Regions from separate parts of the Hoeflea sp. genome, predicted to be linked through region 1. Evidence: predicted binding sites of a transcription regulator. Region 1 holds the regulator's gene; each other region holds the start of a gene.
The links. Region 1 encodes LexA, which represses DNA repair genes until DNA is damaged. Its sites were predicted from a motif close to TGTTCNNNNTGTGTTCNG; they were not measured.
Positions count from the first base shown of each region.

Region 2: the regulator LexA is predicted to act here: its motif matches at 2,947-2,964, upstream of uvrA (excinuclease ABC subunit UvrA).
Region 3: the regulator LexA is predicted to act here: its motif matches at 1,275-1,292, upstream of AC5E6N_RS11640 (DNA recombination protein RmuC).
Region 4: the regulator LexA is predicted to act here: its motif matches at 2,964-2,981, upstream of AC5E6N_RS04645 (PA0069 family radical SAM protein).

Region 1 is NZ_CFHWAF010000167.1:4,015-8,560, reverse strand. Features, by position in the region: gene AC5E6N_RS21575 (formyltransferase family protein) at 98-1,090, shown strand; gene lexA (transcriptional repressor LexA) at 1,214-1,933, shown strand; gene AC5E6N_RS21565 (ComEC/Rec2 family competence protein) at 1,966-4,293, opposite strand; gene gltX (glutamate--tRNA ligase) at 4,440-4,546, shown strand, end outside.
Region 2 is NZ_CFHWAF010000048.1:9,746-14,291, reverse strand. Features, by position in the region: gene uvrA (excinuclease ABC subunit UvrA) at 1-2,770, opposite strand, end outside; gene AC5E6N_RS11225 (single-stranded DNA-binding protein) at 3,089-3,568, shown strand; gene AC5E6N_RS11220 (hypothetical protein) at 3,657-4,043, shown strand; gene gyrA (DNA gyrase subunit A) at 4,373-4,546, shown strand, end outside.
Region 3 is NZ_CFHWAF010000050.1:25,075-29,620, reverse strand. Features, by position in the region: gene fmt (methionyl-tRNA formyltransferase) at 1-663, opposite strand, end outside; gene def (peptide deformylase) at 699-1,223, opposite strand; gene AC5E6N_RS11640 (DNA recombination protein RmuC) at 1,325-2,572, shown strand; gene irrA (iron response transcriptional regulator IrrA) at 2,800-3,237, opposite strand; gene fabA (3-hydroxyacyl-[acyl-carrier-protein] dehydratase FabA) at 3,493-4,008, shown strand; gene fabB (beta-ketoacyl-ACP synthase I) at 4,080-4,546, shown strand, end outside.
Region 4 is NZ_CFHWAF010000014.1:10,069-14,614, reverse strand. Features, by position in the region: gene AC5E6N_RS04655 (DMT family transporter) at 1-868, shown strand, start outside; gene rnhB (ribonuclease HII) at 891-1,550, opposite strand; gene AC5E6N_RS04645 (PA0069 family radical SAM protein) at 1,754-2,911, opposite strand; gene AC5E6N_RS04640 (crotonase/enoyl-CoA hydratase family protein) at 3,126-3,905, shown strand; gene moaB (molybdenum cofactor biosynthesis protein B) at 3,924-4,469, opposite strand; gene AC5E6N_RS04630 (4-(cytidine 5'-diphospho)-2-C-methyl-D-erythritol kinase) at 4,479-4,546, opposite strand, start outside.

The DNA of each region.
Region 1 (4,546 bases):
TCCACAATTTTAACGGGACGGAGCCGGTCAGACAAAAACACGTGGCTGCTTGTCCTGACAGACATTTCCGTGCCCAATGGCACACCGGGAGGGATCGTTGACTGAGGTTTCACGCCGCAATCGGGCGGTTTTCATCATTGAGAACGGGCTTGTCAGTTCGGCATTTGTCGACGCATGGCTGAAAGCCGGCAATTCCGTTGCCGCGTTCGTCACTGCCGACCGGAAATTCCCGGCATCGAGCCTCTCCCGGAAACTCGATCTTTACGCCGCAGCAATCCCGGCGCTTGAGGCGCAGGTCAGAAGACACAGGATCCCGATCATCGAGGCGGACAGCTATTTCAGCGGACAACGGGCCGAATCACTAGGATCGGACGATAAGGCCGATACGCTGATCACCTTGATGACCCATCGCATCATCCCTGCCAGGATCCTCGAACTGTTCGGGGATCGAGCCGTCAACGTGCATCCGGCGCTCCTGCCCCACTATAAGGGGCCGCAACCGACGCTCAGCCTTCTTGTCGATGGCGAAGCGGATCGCTACGGCGGCATCACAATCCATCAACTGGACAAAGGCATCGATACCGGCCCGGTCATCGCCCGGCGCCGCATACCCTTCACGCCACACACGCATTTCCACGTCTGGATTTACGAGATCGCCCGGGCCGCCGCCGACCTTGCGGGGAACGAGCTCCAGCAATATCTGAACGGCGACATCAAGGCCCTGCCCCAGGTCGCCGCGTCCGGCAACTACAGAAAAAGCGATCGGTTCGAGTTCGTCATCGAGCCGCGCAAAACCCTCCGGGATGTGCTCGCCCTTGCCGACATGCCAAAGGGCCTCACCCTTCGCGCAATACCCGGCCGACCCGCCGGTCGCCGCCTGTCATACGGTGTCTACCGACCGGTCAAAACCGTGTCGCATCCGACCGGAGCAAGGCCCCGCATAACGCCGTTTTCCCTCGAGATGGACATAAGCGACGCGCGAATAAGACTGTGGCGCCGCAGAAAGATCGCCGGTATCCTGTCGACCTCGGCGATTCCCATCGCATGGCACCGGATAACCCGCCGGCGGCAAAGAGGCGCGTCCGCTTGAACGTGCGGCAACCGCACTCCGACAACGCCGCGCTCACACTTAACGAAATATAAACACTTGAAGAACACAAATGGAACATATAGTGTATGTTCCGTATTTGTTTCTCCGACTCGGGAGCCAGCGATGCTGACACGCAAACAACACGAGCTGCTGCTTTATATTCATGAGCGCATGAAGGAGTCCGGCATTCCGCCATCCTTCGACGAGATGAAGGAAGCGCTTGATCTTGCCTCGAAATCGGGCATCCATCGCCTGATCACGGCTTTGGAGGAACGCGGGTTCATACGAAGGCTGCCGAACCGCGCCCGTGCCCTTGAAGTGCTTCGCCTGCCCGACACGATGATTCCGGCCGGTCAACAGCGCAAAGGCTTCTCGCCAAGCGTGATCGAGGGCAGTCTGGGCAAATCCGCGCCGGAGCCCACGCCGCTTCCCGTTCAGGGCAACAACGATACGGAGCCCGCGGTGAGCGTGCCGGTTATGGGACGGATCGCAGCAGGTGTGCCGATATCAGCCATCCAGAACAATACCCACAATATCAGCGTCCCGCCCGAAATGCTGTCGGGCGGGGAACACTATGCGCTCGAAGTAAAGGGCGATTCGATGATCGACGCCGGCATTTTTGACGGCGACACGGTGGTGATTAGGAACGCCTCGACCGCCAATCCGGGCGAAATCGTCGTCGCGCTGGTGGATGACGAGGAAGCGACCTTGAAGCGGTTTCGCAGAAAAGGCGCCTCGATTGCGCTGGAGGCTGCCAATCCGGCCTATGAAACCCGGATTTTCGGCCCCGATCAGGTCAAGATTCAAGGCAAGCTGGTCGGGCTGATCAGACGCTACCACTAACGGCTTTGGCAAGGCTCCATCCAGGCCAACCCTCAGGGTCGCTCCCAGGACGGCGTGACCTGCCGGAACGTGTCGGTGCGCCAATTATAGGCGCGATGACGGGTCCAGGCCCGCCGGACACTGTCGACTGCCGGGCGGACAGTTGGTGGAGCGTCTCCTGTATCCAAGGAGATGGTCAGGGCGCCGCTTTGGCGCAGCATGCGGCCGGTGATCAGCAGAGCTCCGGAATAACACCGTTCCATCGCAATCGGCACTGGGGTAACGACGATGTCGGCTCCGTCACAGGCGGCGCCGAGATAGGAAAGCTCCTCAACAAGCGCGAGCGTCGCGCCGCTGGAGCTTGTGCCGACGCAGAACTTCTTGGCGACACACAGAAAACTGTCAGGTGTGCCGGCCGAAAGCGCCAGGGCCGCACCGAGATTGCCGATGTCTTCCGCGACGACCATCGGGGGATCATGCCGCGGCTTTTTGAATGCCGTCTGCCATTGCTCGAATGTGAACCGTGGCGGCCGCTTGCGATTGGTCGCAAGTGTGCCTTCATTGACGAATGCCGCCAGCCTCCCGTCTTCCGAAATCACGATATCCGGCCGGCCTGAAGGCATCGCCAAGGCAAGGGCGGCGAATATAACCAGCCCGATCCCCGCAATCCGAAAGCGTGTTCGGCTGAGCACGAAGATCAGCAGGCCGGCGGTTGCAAGCAACGTTACCAGCGGGCTGACCTGGCCGACGACAACCGCGCCGCCGAGTTCGCGGACATAGCGGGCGATCGCAATCACCGCATCGAGGCCTACGCCCATAACCTTCAGCGGCCATTTCTCAAGGCCCAGCGGCATGAGCAGAAGAGCAATCATACCGGCCGGCATAACGACAAAGGTGACGACCGGCATCGCCGCCAGGTTGGCGAGCAGACCGTAAGCCGCGATACGGTGAAAATGATGAATGGCAAATGGCGCCGTTGCGAGACCCGCAACGAGCGAGGTCACCGCCAGCCCGAGGAAAAAGAGAAGCGAGATGCGCATCGGGGTGCCGATCCACGACGTTCCGTCCTGGTATGATACCGGGCGTGGCCTGTTCCAAAGGGCATAGGTCGCAATAAGGGCTGCTGTCGCGGCAAAGGACATCTGGAAGCCCGGCCCGACAACCGCGGACGGGCTGATGAGTATGATGATGATCGCGGCAATGGCGACATTGCGCATCGTCAGCGCCTGCCGGTCGGCAAGCACGGCAACCAGCATGATCACAAGCATGATCCATGCCCGCTGCGTCGAAACGCTCGCCCCGGATATGGAAAGGTACAGCGTGGCGATCACCAGTGCGCCGGCCGCCGCCAGTTTCTTCGTGGGAACCGCCTGAACGAGGGAAGGAAAGACGCTGAAACACGCGCGCACGAGAAGAAAAAAGGTTCCGGCCACCAGCGCCATGTGCAGTCCGGATATGGCCAATACATGTGCAAGTCCGCTCTGGCGCAGCGCATCGACCGTATCGGGGTCCATCGAGCGGCGGTCGGCCACCGTCAGGGCCGCGGCAAAACCACCCGCCTCTCCCGGCAACACATCCTTGACCCGCTGGCTGATGTGCTGACGCAAGCGCTGGAGTGTCAAGCCGGCATGCTCCATCCAGTTGCGGTCGTGTGCGGCACGCCCCTCGCCTTTCCGCGGCTTGCCGAGGAAAAACCCGTTTGCGCCGATCCCGTTGAAATATGAGTTATAGGCAAAATCGAAGCCGCCCGGCAAAGCCGGACCCGAAGGCGAGCGCAGGCGGACCAGCCCGGAAACGAAGTCGCCGATCTCCACCGGCTCATGCCCGGCGCGCGCAACCAGGCGCGCCGTGTTCGGCGGACGGCGCAGTTGCGGATCGAATGTGCGCTCGACCTCCATCGTGTAACGCCATCGCCCGGCGTGGTCGGCCTCGCGGGCAATGACGGTCCCCTCGATATGTGTTGTCACCTCGCCGTCCAGCAGAACCGTGTTCAGACGCCCGGTTTGGAAATCGGCCGCGAGCATGGCCACAAGAAGGCCGCTTGCCAGCAGACTGCCTTTTCGCAGCCATTCGCGTTCCGAAACAAAAAGAACGACAAGAAAAATCAAACAGGCGACCGCAACCGTTGCCGCCGGCGGCCTTTCGGGAAGGACAAACCAGATTGCCGCACCGCAGGCCATGAAAACCGGAAGCCAGAGCATCGCCTGGCCCGGACCGGTTTCCTCGCGCAACAGGTCAATGAGGCTGCGCCCTGATGGACGCCGACGGGCAAACGCGGGCGCGTCCGCCGGGGCGCAAGCGGCCTCTTGAGCCGAAGCTGCTGAACCGGCCTGCCCGCCGCCGCTGCGCACCCGGTCTTTGACCCGATCTGAACTGTCCATGGAGATGCCGATAGCCCTGTGACTGACGCATGATCCTACATGCCGCCGGCGCAACCGCAAAGCCGCCTGAGGACCTTGCACTCTGCCGCTTGTGTGTTACATGACGCGCCAAGTTCCAGGCAGCCAATAAAATTCAAGGAAACGCCATGTCCGCGGACGTCATAACGCGTTTTGCGCCCTCCCCAACCGGCTTTCTTCATATCGGCGGCGCGCGAACCGCCCTGTTCAACTGGCTTTATGCAAAAAACCGCGG
Region 2 (4,546 bases), on a different contig from region 1:
GGTCGATAATGTGATCAGCCGTCTTGATGACTTCGAGATTGTGTTCGATCACCACCACGGAATTGCCCTGGTTGACGATTTCATGCAGCACATCGAGCAGCTTGGCGACATCGTGGAAGTGCAGACCGGTTGTCGGCTCGTCGAGAATATAAAGCGTGCGCCCGGTGGAGCGTTTCGACAATTCCTTTGCCAGCTTGACGCGCTGCGCCTCGCCGCCTGAAAGCGTGGTGGCCTGCTGTCCGATCTTGATGTAGCCGAGTCCGACGCGCCTCAGTGTGGTCAGCTTGTCACGCACGGCGGGTACGGCGGAAAAGAACTCACACCCTTCCTCGACGGTCATTTCCAGAACGTCGGCGATGGACTTGCCCTTGAACGTGACCTCGAGCGTTTCGCGATTGTAACGCTTGCCGTGACACACATCGCAGGTGACATAGACATCCGGCAGGAAGTGCATCTCGATCTTGATGACACCGTCGCCCTGACAGGCCTCGCAGCGCCCGCCCTTCACGTTGAAGGAGAAACGCCCGGGCTGATAGCCCCGCGCCTTGGCTTCGGGAAGGCCGGAGAACCAGTCGCGTATCGGCGTGAAGGCGCCGGTATAGGTGGCCGGGTTCGATCGCGGCGTCCTGCCGATCGGCGACTGGTCGATATCGATCACCTTGTCGATATGCTGCAGGCCGTCGATACGCTCATGCGCGGCCGGATTGTCGCGGGCGCCCATCACGCGCCGGGCCGCGGCCTTGTAGAGCGTCTCGATCAGGAAGGTCGATTTTCCGCCGCCGGAGACGCCGGTGACGGCCGTGAACACGCCGAGCGGTATGCTTGCGGTGATGTTCTTCAGATTGTTGGCGCTCGCGCCGACAACGGTGATCTGACGTTTCTTGTCGATCTTGCGGCGTTCGCCTGGAACGGCAACCTCCTGTGCGCCGGAAAGATATTGTCCCGTCAGCGAATTGGCGGATGACATGATCTCCTGGGGTGTGCCCTGGGCCACGATCTCACCGCCATGAATGCCGGCCGCCGGTCCGATGTCGATAACGTGATCGGCCGACAGGATCGCGTCTTCGTCGTGTTCGACGACGATGACCGTGTTGCCGATGTCCCTGAGATGTTTCAGCGTTCCAAGCAGGCGCGCATTGTCGCGCTGGTGCAGGCCGATGGACGGCTCGTCCAGGACATAAAGCACGCCGGTCAGCCCCGATCCGATCTGCGAGGCGAGGCGGATGCGCTGGCTCTCGCCGCCGGACAGCGTGCCCGAATTGCGCGACAGCGTCAGATAATCCAGGCCGACATCGTTGAGGAATTTCAGCCGGTCCCTGATCTCCTTGAAGATGCGGCCGGCGATCTCGTTCTGTTTGTCCGTCAGCCGGGCGGGAAGGTTCTCGAACCAGGCGCCCGCGTCGCGGATGGACATCTCCGTCACCTTTCCGACATGCAGGCCGTCGATCTTGACGGCCATGGCCTCCGGCTTCAGCCGGTAGCCGGCGCAGGTCGGGCAGGGCGCGGCTGCCATATAACGCTCGATCTCCTCGCGCGCCCAGGACGAATCCGTTTCCTTCCAGCGCCGCTCGAGATTGGGAATGATGCCCTCGAAGTTTTTCGAGGTTTTGTAGGAGCGCAACCCGTCATCATAGTGAAAGTCGATCTTGTCCCTCGTGCCGTGCAGGATGGCGTCGCGGGCGGCCTCGGGCAGCTCGTTCCACCGGTCCCCGAGCTTGAAGCCGAAATGACGGCCAAGCGCCTCCAGCGTCTGTCCGTAATAGGGCGAACTGGATTTGGCCCAGGGCGCCACTGCGCCGTCACGCAATGTTCTGCCCGGTTCGGGAATGATGAGGGCCGGATCGATCTTCTGCTGCGTGCCCAGCCCGTCGCAGGTCGGGCAGGCACCGAAAGGATTGTTGAAGGAGAACAGCCTCGGCTCGATCTCGGGAATGGTGAAACCCGAGACGGGACAGGCAAATTTCTCCGAGAAGACCAGCCGCTCGTGGGTCTCGTTCTTGGATTTGTTGGCGCTGCCGCCCGAGGTCGCCTCATCGGGCAGCGGTTTGTCCGCAAGCTCCGCCACGGCAAGGCCATCCGCCAGCGTCAGACAGGTTTCCAGGCTGTCGGCGAGGCGTGTCGCCAGATCCTCGCGCACCACCACCCGATCGACGACCACGTCCATGTCGTGCTTGTATTTCTTGTCGAGCGGCGGGACATCCGCGATCTCGTAATAGACGCCGTCGACCTTGACCCGCTGGAAGCCCTTTTTCATCAACTCCGCGAGTTCCTTGCGGTATTCGCCTTTGCGGCCGCGCACCAGCGGCGCGAGAATATAAAGCCGCGTCCCGTCCTCCAGCGCCATGACCCGGTCAACCATCTGGCTGACCGTCTGGCTTTCGATCGGCAGGCCCGTTTCCGGCGAATAGGGTATGCCGACACGCGCATAGAGCAGGCGCAGATAGTCGTAAATCTCGGTCACCGTGCCGACCGTCGAGCGCGGGTTGCGCGAGGTGGTTTTCTGCTCGATGGATATGGCCGGCGACAGGCCGTCGATCTGATCGACATCCGGCTTCTGCATCATTTCCAGAAACTGGCGCGCATAGGCCGAGAGGCTTTCCACGTAGCGCCGCTGACCCTCCGCATAGATCGTGTCGAACGCCAGTGAGGATTTGCCCGAACCGGAAAGACCCGTCATCACGATCAGCGTGTTGCGCGGCAGATCGAGATCGACGCTCTTCAGATTGTGCTCGCGCGCGCCGCGGATCGAAATGGTCTTAAGTTCGCTCATGGTCTCCGTCCGCAATCAGGCCCGTCTTCCGCGCGCTGCGCGTGATGACACATATCCCGTGGAATGAATGCGGCTGTAAAACCAGGACCGAATTGCCCGAAGTCGAGATGCGCACGCCACATTGCCTCAAGTTCATGACCCAAGCTGAATCATTTGACAAGGCACAATAACGGAACTAGAACATAATGTGAACAAAAAAGCTCCTGTGGATAGTTTTGTGATGGCACCCACGGAGCGTTACGATGGTCTATTGTCGCCGGAAATCGAAGGGCAGGGTTCCGCGGCAGGGGCCTGTTTCCGCACATATGAGGTTTGGACATGGCAGGCAGCGTCAACAAGGTCATTTTGGTGGGCAATCTCGGCGCGGATCCGGAAATTCGCCGGACACAGGACGGACGGCCGATTGCAAACCTCAGGGTCGCGACCTCCGAGAGCTGGCGCGACCGTAATACGGGCGAGCGGCGCGAACGGACCGAATGGCACCGGGTCGTCATCTTCAGTGAGGGCCTTTGCAAGATCGCCGAACAGTATCTGCGCAAAGGCTCCAAAATCTATATCGAAGGCCAGTTGCAGACACGCAAATGGCAGGACCAGAGCGGTCAGGACCGCTATTCCACCGAGGTGGTGCTCCAGGGGTTCAATTCGGCACTGACGATGCTGGACGGGCGCTCCGACGGTCCCGGCGGCGGTGGTGGCGGAGGCGGGGGCTTCGGCGACAACCAACAGGATTACGGCCAGCCGGCACCCGCCCAGGAAGGCGGATTCTCCAGGGACATGGACGACGAAATTCCGTTCTGATCGTCCGGTATCCCTGCATCCTCGCGGGCATGTGATTTCCTCCGCCTCGCTGGTTATGCGATGACGGCGGGACAGGAGGGCTGTATCCATGAGATTTATGCAATTTGATTGCCTGTTGGTTCGCTGTTTCGGTGCTTTTTGTGCCGTGTGTGTCGCCTTGCCTGTCTGGGCCGGCGAAGTCGACGTCGTTGCGGCCGATGCACAGCAGCAGTCCGACGGCAAGTGGCGGTTTTCCGTGACCCTTCTGCATGATGACGAAGGATGGGATCACTACGCCGATCGCTGGGACGTCGTCGGGCCCGACGGCACGGTTTACGGCGAACGCGTCCTTGCCCACCCGCATGAAAACGAGCAGCCATTCACACGTTCGCTTTCCGGGGTTGCGATCCCGGAAGGCGTCACCACCGTGACCATCAGGGGCAATGACAGCGTCCACGGGCCGGGCGGCAAGGAACTCGCGATCGACCTGAAATAGGTCTTTCACGGAGCCGGAAAACCACACGCGCGGGCCGATTTTACCGGTCTTTGGTCGCCGTATTCCTGTTTCGGGAAGCCAATGAAACCCGCCTTGTTTCCATGGCCGAACCGCTTGATCCGCCGCGCTTTGGCGGATTATGGCCGAATCGCGCCGGATTAATATCCGCCGATCAAAAGAAAGCTTACTAAATATCTGAAAATATTGTGAAAATTTGTACCCGTCGAGTGCCTTGCAAGTTGGCTTTTGCGGGGCCGATCGTCTATAACAGGCGCAACTGATTCTGGACTATATGACGGACTTGATTTTTGTCGGAACACGATAACTCCCTGACGCCGCCTTCCGATCCATCAGGCATTGAACCGATCTCCATAATGGAGGAGATGCAGCGCTCCTATCTCGATTATGCGATGAGCGTGATCGTCAGCCGTGCGCTGCCGGATGTGCGTGACGGCCTGAAGCCCGTTCACCGGCGGATTCTCTATGCCATGCATGAGGGCGGT
Region 3 (4,546 bases), on a different contig from region 1:
GACGTCGACGCTGTCGCGACCGAAGTCGATGCGGGTCTCGTCCTTGCTGATCTTCGCGGCATAGGTGACGCCGTCTTCCGGCTGCGGCGTCAGGGTCAGCGAATCGCGCTCCAGCGCGGCCATGGCCCGCTGCATCAGGTCGCCGCCGACCAGCATCAGCTTGTCGTGCAGTTCGCCGGCGGTCATGTCCGGAGCCATGGCCACCCGCTCCTCCATGGCGATCGGACCGGTGTCGAGACCGGCGTCCATCTTCATGACCATCATGCCGGTCTCCGTGTCGCCGGCCATGATCGCCCGCTGTATCGGCGCCGCACCGCGCCAGCGCGGCAGAAGGGAGGCGTGGCCGTTGTAGCAGCCAAGCCGCGTGCCGTTCAGCACCGCTTCGGGCAGCAGTTGCCCATAGGCGACGACGACCGCCACATCGGCACTCAGATCACGGAACCTTTGCTGCTCGTCAGGGTCCTTCAGGCTTTCCGGCGTGAGGACGGGAAAGCCGAGGATTTCGGACTGGCGATGGACCGGCGACTTGACCAGCTCCAGGCCGCGGCGTCCGGCGGGGCGGGGCGGCTGCGTATAGACGGCGGCGATCTCATGGCCGTAACCGGCGAGCGCGGCAAGCGTCGGCACGGCGAATTCCGGGGTTCCCATGAAGATGATGCGCAAGACGTGCCTCCCGCGTGCGATGTGAGACTTGCCGCCTAGAGACGCGTTCCGCCGCGGCTCTTGGCCATCTTGGTGAATTTGCGGATGACCATGTCCCGTTTCAGCTTGGAGATATAGTCGATGAAGAGCACGCCGTTGAGGTGGTCGATCTCATGCTGAAGACAGGTTGCAAGCAGCCCGTCCGCCTCGATCTGCCGCTCTTTGCCGTCCCGGTCCACATAGTCGACCGTCACCTGCGCCGGACGCTCGACCTCGGCGTAGTAGTCGGGAATCGACAGGCACCCCTCCTCGTAGACCGAACGTTCGTCCGAGCCGGCAACGACCTTGGGGTTGATGAAGACCATCGGCGCCGGTTCCTCATCCTCCTTGGCGCAGTCGATAACCAGAAGCCGGCGCGGAATGCCGATCTGGATGGCCGCAAGGCCTATGCCGGGCGCATCGTACATGGTTTCCAGCATGTCGTCGGCGAGGGTCCGGATATCCTCGTCGACGCGCTCAACCAGTTCGGATTCGGTGCGCAAGATGGGATCCGGCAGGAGAACAAGGGATTTTAGGGTCATGGCATGCATCTACGCATTCGCAGGCGGGAGGTCAATTCGGCATATCGCCCATGTTCCTGTTTTGATCTGGCAATCATCGAAGAATCATATAAGCTTGCGCCATGGATGCGGTTGAGTTCACATTCGGTACCCCGGTCGCCCGGATCGGGGAGGTTGTCGTTACGGCCGGCGGGCTTGTGGCCGGTGCCGCGGCGGTGCTTGGCCTGATTATAATCGGCGCACTTCTTCTGGCGCGCGGCAGGGCGCGCAATGCGCGGGCGCAGCGGCTTGCCTCGGAGGAAGCCGCCGGTCAGCGCGCACGGGACATGGAGGCGCGGTTCGCCGAGATCATGGGCGCGCAGGCGGAAATGCAGGGCCGCATGGCGACGATCGCTGAAGTCTTCGGATCGCGGCAGAGCGAAATCAACAAATCGATCAACGAGCGGCTCGACGGCATGAGCCAGCGGATCGGCAACACGATCAGCGAGCAGACCAAGGCGACACATGAAAACCTGTCGCGCCTGCAGGAGCGGCTCGCCGTCATCGATACGGCACAGAACAATATCCGGGCGCTCGCCAAGGATGTCGTCGGCCTGCAGGCCATTTTGTCGAACAAGCAGACGCGCGGCGCGTTCGGCCAGGCGCGCATGGAGACCATCATCGCCGATGCCCTGCCCTCGAACGGCTACGCCTTCCAGCCGACGCTCTCCAACGGCAGCCGTCCGGACTGCACGGTGCACATGCCCAACGGGGCGCCGGCCCTGGTGATCGATGCAAAATTTCCGCTGGAAGCCTGGAACCGCATCCGAGAACAAGACGACGCGGAAACGGAGAAACAGGCGATACAGCAGTTCCGCCGCGACATCGAGATCCATATCCGTGATATCGCCGACAAGTATCTTTTGAAAGGCGAGACGCAGGACACGGCCTTCATGTTCGTGCCGTCGGAATCGATCTTCGCGGAAATCCACGAGAATTTCGAAGCCCTTGTGCAAAAGGCCCACCGCGCCCGCATCGTCATCGTCTCGCCGTCGCTGCTCATGCTGTCGCTGCAGGTGGTGCAGGCGGTGCTGAAGGATGCGCGCATGCGCGAGCAGGCGCATCTGATCCAGGGCGAGGTGGTGCGGCTGATGGAAGACGTCATGCGGCTCGACGAGCGCGTGCGCAAGCTGCAGACCCATTTCGGCCAAGCGCAGCGCGATATCGACCTGATCCTGACCTCCGCCGACAAGGTCACCAAGCGCGGCGCGAAGATCGAGGCGCTGGAGATCGAGGTCGAAGGCGAAAGCGCGGCACCTGAAAGCGGCGCGGAAAACGTCGCGCCCCTGCCCGAACGGACCGGCCGCCTGAAGCTGCATGTGAATGACTAGAGTACCGGGCGATCATATTGAACGATTTGACCGGCTTATCATCCGCCAATGCACCGCTTAGAGCAAAGGTCGTAAATAAGGCGCGCCGCCCCAAGCCACAAACACAAATACCGCGAGAGCGGTTTCGTCCCCGTCTGCACGGCCGGCCAAAACACCTGCCGAGCGCACCCGGAACCGGACGCGAGCGCGATTTTAGGTCGTTTATCTTTTACGACAACGTGAAGCGGTCAGGACCGCTTGCGGCGCAGGCGCACAACCACGTCGATATGGGCGATTTCCATGCCTTCGGGAACCTCCGGCAGGCCATGGACGGTCAATCCACCGGCCGGGATGTCCATCACCTCGTTTTCGCCCTCGACAAAGTAGTGCTGATGGTCCGATGTGTTGGTGTCGAAATAGGTCTTCGACGACTCAATCGCGAGCACGCGCAGCATGCCGGCATCGGTGAACTGGTGCAGTGTGTTGTAGACCGTCGCGAGCGACACCGGCACACCGGCGCTCACGGCCTCTTCATGCAGTTCTTCCGCTGTCAGATGGCGATCGCCTTTGGCAAACAGCAAACCGGCCAGAGCAATCCGCTGGCGCGTCGGCCGCAAACCAACGGACCTGAGCCGGTCGCCCGCCAGGCGCGTGGGACAAGGTGTGTGTTCCGTTTCGCTTTGCATCGCTCTGTCTTGACTGAAACCCGCTGATGGGCAATTGGACGTTATATAACTTTAGACGGGGAATCTTTCAATAGTGGAGTTTGAGGGTCCATTTTTGATTTGCGCGGCCGCGCAAACCGGAATGGCGGGATAACGGTTGTAAGTTTCGCCTTTAGCCCATAATTGACAGGCGACGCTTTTCGCCAGCAAACAAGCTGTGGTAGGTTCCGGTGGGGCAGGCTCAAAGCGCGTGGTATTCGGGAGTACAGTTTTTCAATGAATGATAGGCCGTCGAGCTTCAGCTATGAAGACATTTTGACATGCGGGCATGGCACCATGTTCGGCCCGGGCAACGCGCAGCTTCCGCTACCGCCCATGCTGATGTTCCACCGGATTACCGAGATATCGGAAACCGGCGGCGAATATGACAAGGGCTTCATAAGGGCCGAGTTCGACGTCACGCCCGATCTGTGGTTCTTCGGCTGCCATTTCGAGGGCGATCCGGTGATGCCCGGATGCCTGGGGCTGGACGCGCTGTGGCAGATGACCGGCTTTTATCTCGGCTGGCTCGGCGAGCCGGGCAAGGGGCGGGCCATCTCGGTCGGCGAGGTCAGACTGACCGAAATGGTTACACCCGAAACCAAACTCGTCGAGTTCGGCGTCGACTTCAAGCGGATCATGCGCGGCCGACTTGTCCTCGGCATCGGCGACGGCTGGGCGAAAGCCGACGGCGAGCCGGCCTACAAGGCAACCGACCTCAGGGTCGGGCTGTTCCAGGAAAAATCGGGATAAGATCCGGCGGTATCCGCGCCGAACACCGCTTTTCGTCCCAACAACCGCAGTTTCTGTGGAAAGGAAACCGTATGAAACGTGTTGTCGTCACCGGAATGGGGATCGTGTCGTCCATCGGCAACGATGTCCAGGACGTCACCCGGTCGCTGCGCGAGGCCAAGTCCGGCATTACGTTCTCGGAAGAATTTGCCGAACATGGTTTCCGTTGCCAGGTCTGGGGCGCTCCGACGCTCGACCCCACCGATATGGTCGACCGCCGCGCCATGCGCTTCTTGAGCAAGGGCGGCGCGTGGAACCACGTGGCCATGCAGCAGGCGATCGCCGATTCGGGCCTTGAGGAGGGTGAAATCACCGACGAGCGTACGGGTATCGTGATGGGCTCAGGCGGCCCCTCGACCCGCACGATCGTCGACGCCGCCGACATCACGCGCGAACGCGGCAGCCCGAAACGGATCGGGCCCTTTGCCGTTCCGAAGGCCATGTCGTCGACGGCCTCGGCGACGCTGGCGACATGGTTCAAGATCCACGGCGTGAACTA
Region 4 (4,546 bases), on a different contig from region 1:
TGCCGGGGCGCTTTTCATGATTGCCGCGGGCGCCGCCTTTGCGGTGGTCAACACGTCACTCCAGGCCGTGACCATGCGTATCGGCATGGCACCGACCGCAGCGGCGTTCTGGCAATATCTCGTCGCCATGTTGTGCTGTTTGCCGTGGGTCATGCGCACCGGCCTTGGCGTGCTCAAGACCGAATATGCCGGCGCACATGTTTTACGGGTCGCGATGGCGGCGATCGGCGTCCAGCTCTGGGTTGCCGGTCTCGCCCATGTGCCGATATGGCAGGCGATCGCATTGATCATGACATCGCCGTTCTTTGTCACGCTCGGCGCCGGCCTGTTTCTGGGCGAAAGGGTCGGCATCGCCCGATGGACCGCGACCGCCCTCGGGTTTACCGGCGGCATGATCATCCTTGCGCCCTGGTCCGACGCCTTCACGTCCGCCACGCTGCTGCCCGTCGCCGCCGCTGTCTTCTGGGCCGCGACCTCGCTGATGACCAAGCGCCTCACGGCATTTGATTCGACGCGGACCATAACCCTTTACATGCTTGTGCTGCTGACACCGATCAATGCCGGTCTGGCCGCCGGATCGGGCGGATTTGTCGTGCCGGGCCTCACTGCCGCCATGCTCGTGGTTGTCGCCGGCATCATGACGATGGCGGCGCAATGGCTGATCGTGCGGGCCTATGCCAGCGCCGACGCGGCCTATGTCCAGCCGTTCGACCATGTGAAGCTGCCCCTCAACGTCATCGCGGGCTGGATCGTGTTCGGCTTTGTGCCGGGCGGAAATCTCTGGCTTGGATCGGCGTTGATTGTCTCGGCTTCGATCTTCATCGCCCACCGCGAGGCTCGCGGTCAGGCGGTGGAACGCACCGCCTGACCGGCGCAGTGATGCCGTGCAATCAGCCTTCGCCGCGCATGGGTCTGAAGCTCATACGGTGAAGCGGGCAGGGACCGTGTTCGGCTATGGCTTCGCGGTGCGCCGCGGTTCCGTAGCCGGCATGGCGTTCGAAGCCGAAAACGGGAAAGCGCTCGGCTGAGCGCTGCATCATCCGATCCCGCGCGACCTTTGCGACGATGGAGGCGGCCGCGATCGACAGCGAACGCGCATCGCCCTTGATCACCGCGTTGCCCTGGCAGCACAGGCCGGGCGGCACGTCGCGCCCGTCGATGAGCGCGCTGTCGGGCGCACGGGGCAGGGCGTTGACGGCCCTGCGCATCGCATCAAGGCTCGCTTTCAGGATATCGGTCCGGTCGATCCGGGCCGGGCCGGACGAGGCAATGGACACCTCGGCATGCATGAGGATCAGTTCGAAGAGCTCGTCGCGCCGGCGGGCCGTGAGTTTCTTGGAGTCATTGAGACCGAGCGGAACATTGTCCGGGTCGAGGATCACGGCTGCGGCAACGACAGGCCCGGCAAGAGGTCCGCGTCCGGCCTCGTCGGCACCGGCCACCAGCCGCTGCGGCGCGCCGGCAGCACGTTCAAAACTGAAATCCGGTCCGTCGCCCGCCGGAGCGAACAGGTCGGCCTGCGAGCGAGAATCAGGTGGGGTGCGAGACATTGTGCGGCAAACTCGCACGCCCACCCAATCCCCTGCAAGTCCCTCCATTCAGAGCGTGTCTCCGGACGGCAGAAGCCGGAGGTCATTGCTCGGGGATGCCGGATTCCAGTGTGAGGCACAGGTGGCGGGAATCCGGCGGCGGCTTGGTGGAGGGAACCACCGTCATGACCGCAGTCGGGGTACGCGGTCATGGCGAAGCTGCATCAAAGAAGGTTGAGCTGTACTCCCGATCCAAGCGGAGGGGTAAACAGATCGGTGCGCAAGGAGCGCCATCTGCTGTCGAGCCCCAGCCTCTTTGCGGTGATTTCGAAGCGCCGCGCCAACTGCCAGGCATAGGGGCCGCTGCCTTTCATGCGCTTCTTGAATTCGGCGTCATAATCCTTGCCGCCACGCATGGAGCGAACCAGCGACATGACGTGCCTGTAGCGGTCCGGATAGTGGCGCAGGAGCCAGTCGCGGAAAAGCGGACTGACTTCCAGCGGCAGGCGCAGCAGAATATAGCTCGCCGTGCATGCGCCGGCGGCTTTGGCTGAATCCAGGATACGTTCCATTTCATGGTCGTTCAGCCCCGGTATGATCGGCGAGGCCATGACCGCGACCGGAATGCCGGCCTGCGAAAGTCCGCGCATCGCCTCCAGCCGCCGGGCAGGCGCCGATGCCCGCGGCTCCATGGCGCGGGCGAGCTTGCCGTCCAGCGTGGTGACCGACAGGGCCACCTTGGCAAGGCCCTTTTCGGCCATCTGCGACAGGATATCGGTATCACGAAGAATGTTTGCCGACTTCGTCACGATGCCGACCGGATGATTGCAGGCATTCAACACTTCGAGGATCTGCCGCACGATCCGCCATTTCCTCTCGATCGGCTGATAGGGGTCGGTATTGGTGCCAATGGCGATCACGCGCGGCTTGTAACCGGGTTTCGCCAGTTCCTTTTCAAGCAGCCTGGGAGCATCCGGCTTGGCAAACAGGCGCGCTTCAAAATCCAGCCCCGGCGAAAGCCCCATGAAGGCATGGGTCGGCCGCGCGAAGCAGTAGATACAGCCATGCTCGCAGCCGCGATACGGGTTGATCGACCGGTCGAAGGAAATGTCGGGAGACTGATTGCGGGTGATGATGGTGCGTGGCTTTTCCACCTGCACCTCGGTTTTGAAGGCCGGGAGGTCTTCCAGGGTTTCCCATCCGTCATCGAAGATGTGACGGGCATGCTGCTCGAAACGCCCGCTCGGGTTGATGCCCGCGCCGCGCCCGCGCCGCCGCTTCCTGTCAACACGCATGCCCGAATGCGCGGCAAGGGCTTCGGCGATGTCCGGCCTGTTTGCCGGATTGAGGCTGTTTTGCCTGAAATGGTCCAGATCGCTCATTGCAGCACCCTTGCATCCCTGTGTGTTGTGAATTTATTCCTAGCAAACGAATAAGAACATATCAAGAACAAAAATGAGAACAACCGGTTTCGGGGAAGGCGCCGGCAAGGCGGTGCAACTGCAGGGCACAGTGCAGCATCCGCAGCGTTGACCGGACCGGCCTGCGGTGTCAGCATCGCCTGTCAGCGAATGCGAGAAGGGCAGGAGGCGCAAGATGGGCGAATCGGAAGACAAGGTCCTGGTTGAGCGAAGGGATGCGGTCACGATTGTGTCCATCAACCGCCCGGCGAGCCGCAATGCCGTCGATCCGGAGACCGCCGGATTGCTTCTGTCGGCCTTTGAGAATTTCGACAACGACACCAGCCAGTCTGCGGCCGTGCTTTGCGGCAGCGGGGGCACCTTTTGTGCCGGCTTCGACCTGAAAACCGTATCTGAGGGCACGTTTGAATATGAGCCGCTCGGAGAAGGGCCGATGGGGCCGACGCGACGGCTGCTCACCAAGCCGGTGATTGCCGCCGTCGAGGGACATGCCGTGGCCGGCGGGCTTGAACTCGCCCTGTGGTGCGACATGCGTGTCGCCTCTGAAAGCGCGGTCTTCGGCGTGTTTTGCCGCCGTTGGGGCGTGCCGCTGATCGATGGCGGCAATGTGCGCCTGCCACGTCTCATCGGCCACAGCCGGGCGATGGACATGATCCTCACCGGCCGTCCCGTCGCTGCCGGCGAGGCGTTGAGCTTCGGGCTTGCCAACCGGCTGGTTCCGCAGGGAAAGGCGCTTGAAGAAGCGGTGTCGATCGCAGCGGACCTCGCGCGTTTCCCGCAGATATGCCTGCGGACCGACCGTATGACCGCCCACGAACAATGGGGCCTGGACCTCAAAGAGGCGCTCAAACTCGAGGGCATCGAAGGGCAGGTGCCCATCCGCAAGGAAGCTGAAAAGGGCGCGGCCCGTTTTGCGTCGGGCTTCGGGCGCTCGGGCCGGTTCGATTCAATCTGAGGGCGACAGACCCAAACGCTATTTCCTGCGTTTCAGATGTTCATCGAGCCGCGGCATGATCTCGATGAAATTGCACGGCATGTGCCGGTAGTCGAGCTGGTTTTTCAGTATCCCGTCCCAGGCGTCCTTGCAGGCTCCCGGTGAGCCGGGCAGCACAAAGACATAGGTCGCGTTGATAACGCCGCCCGTTGCCCGTGACTGGATGGTGGACGTGCCGATCTTGTCGTAGGAGATGCGGTGAAACACCTCGGAAAAACCGTCCATCTGTTTTTCAAACAGCGGCATCACCGCCTCGGGCGTCACGTCCCGGCCGGTAAATCCGGTGCCGCCGGTCGTGATGACCACATCGATCTGCGGATCCTCCGCCCAGGATTTGACGCGCGCCGCGATCAGGTCGACATCGTCCGTGACAATGTCGCGCGCCGCAAGCACGTGACCGGCATGTTCGATCCGGCCCGCAAGCGTCGAGCCGGATTTGTCGTCTTCCAGGCTGCGTGTGTCCGACACGGTCAGCACGGCGATCCTGACCGAAATGAATGGACGCGATTCATCGATTCGGGACATGAAAAACTCCTACGGCGCACGGTATGTCGTGGCGGCCTGCACCCACCAGTGCGGATATTGATCGCGAAGCGTGTCGC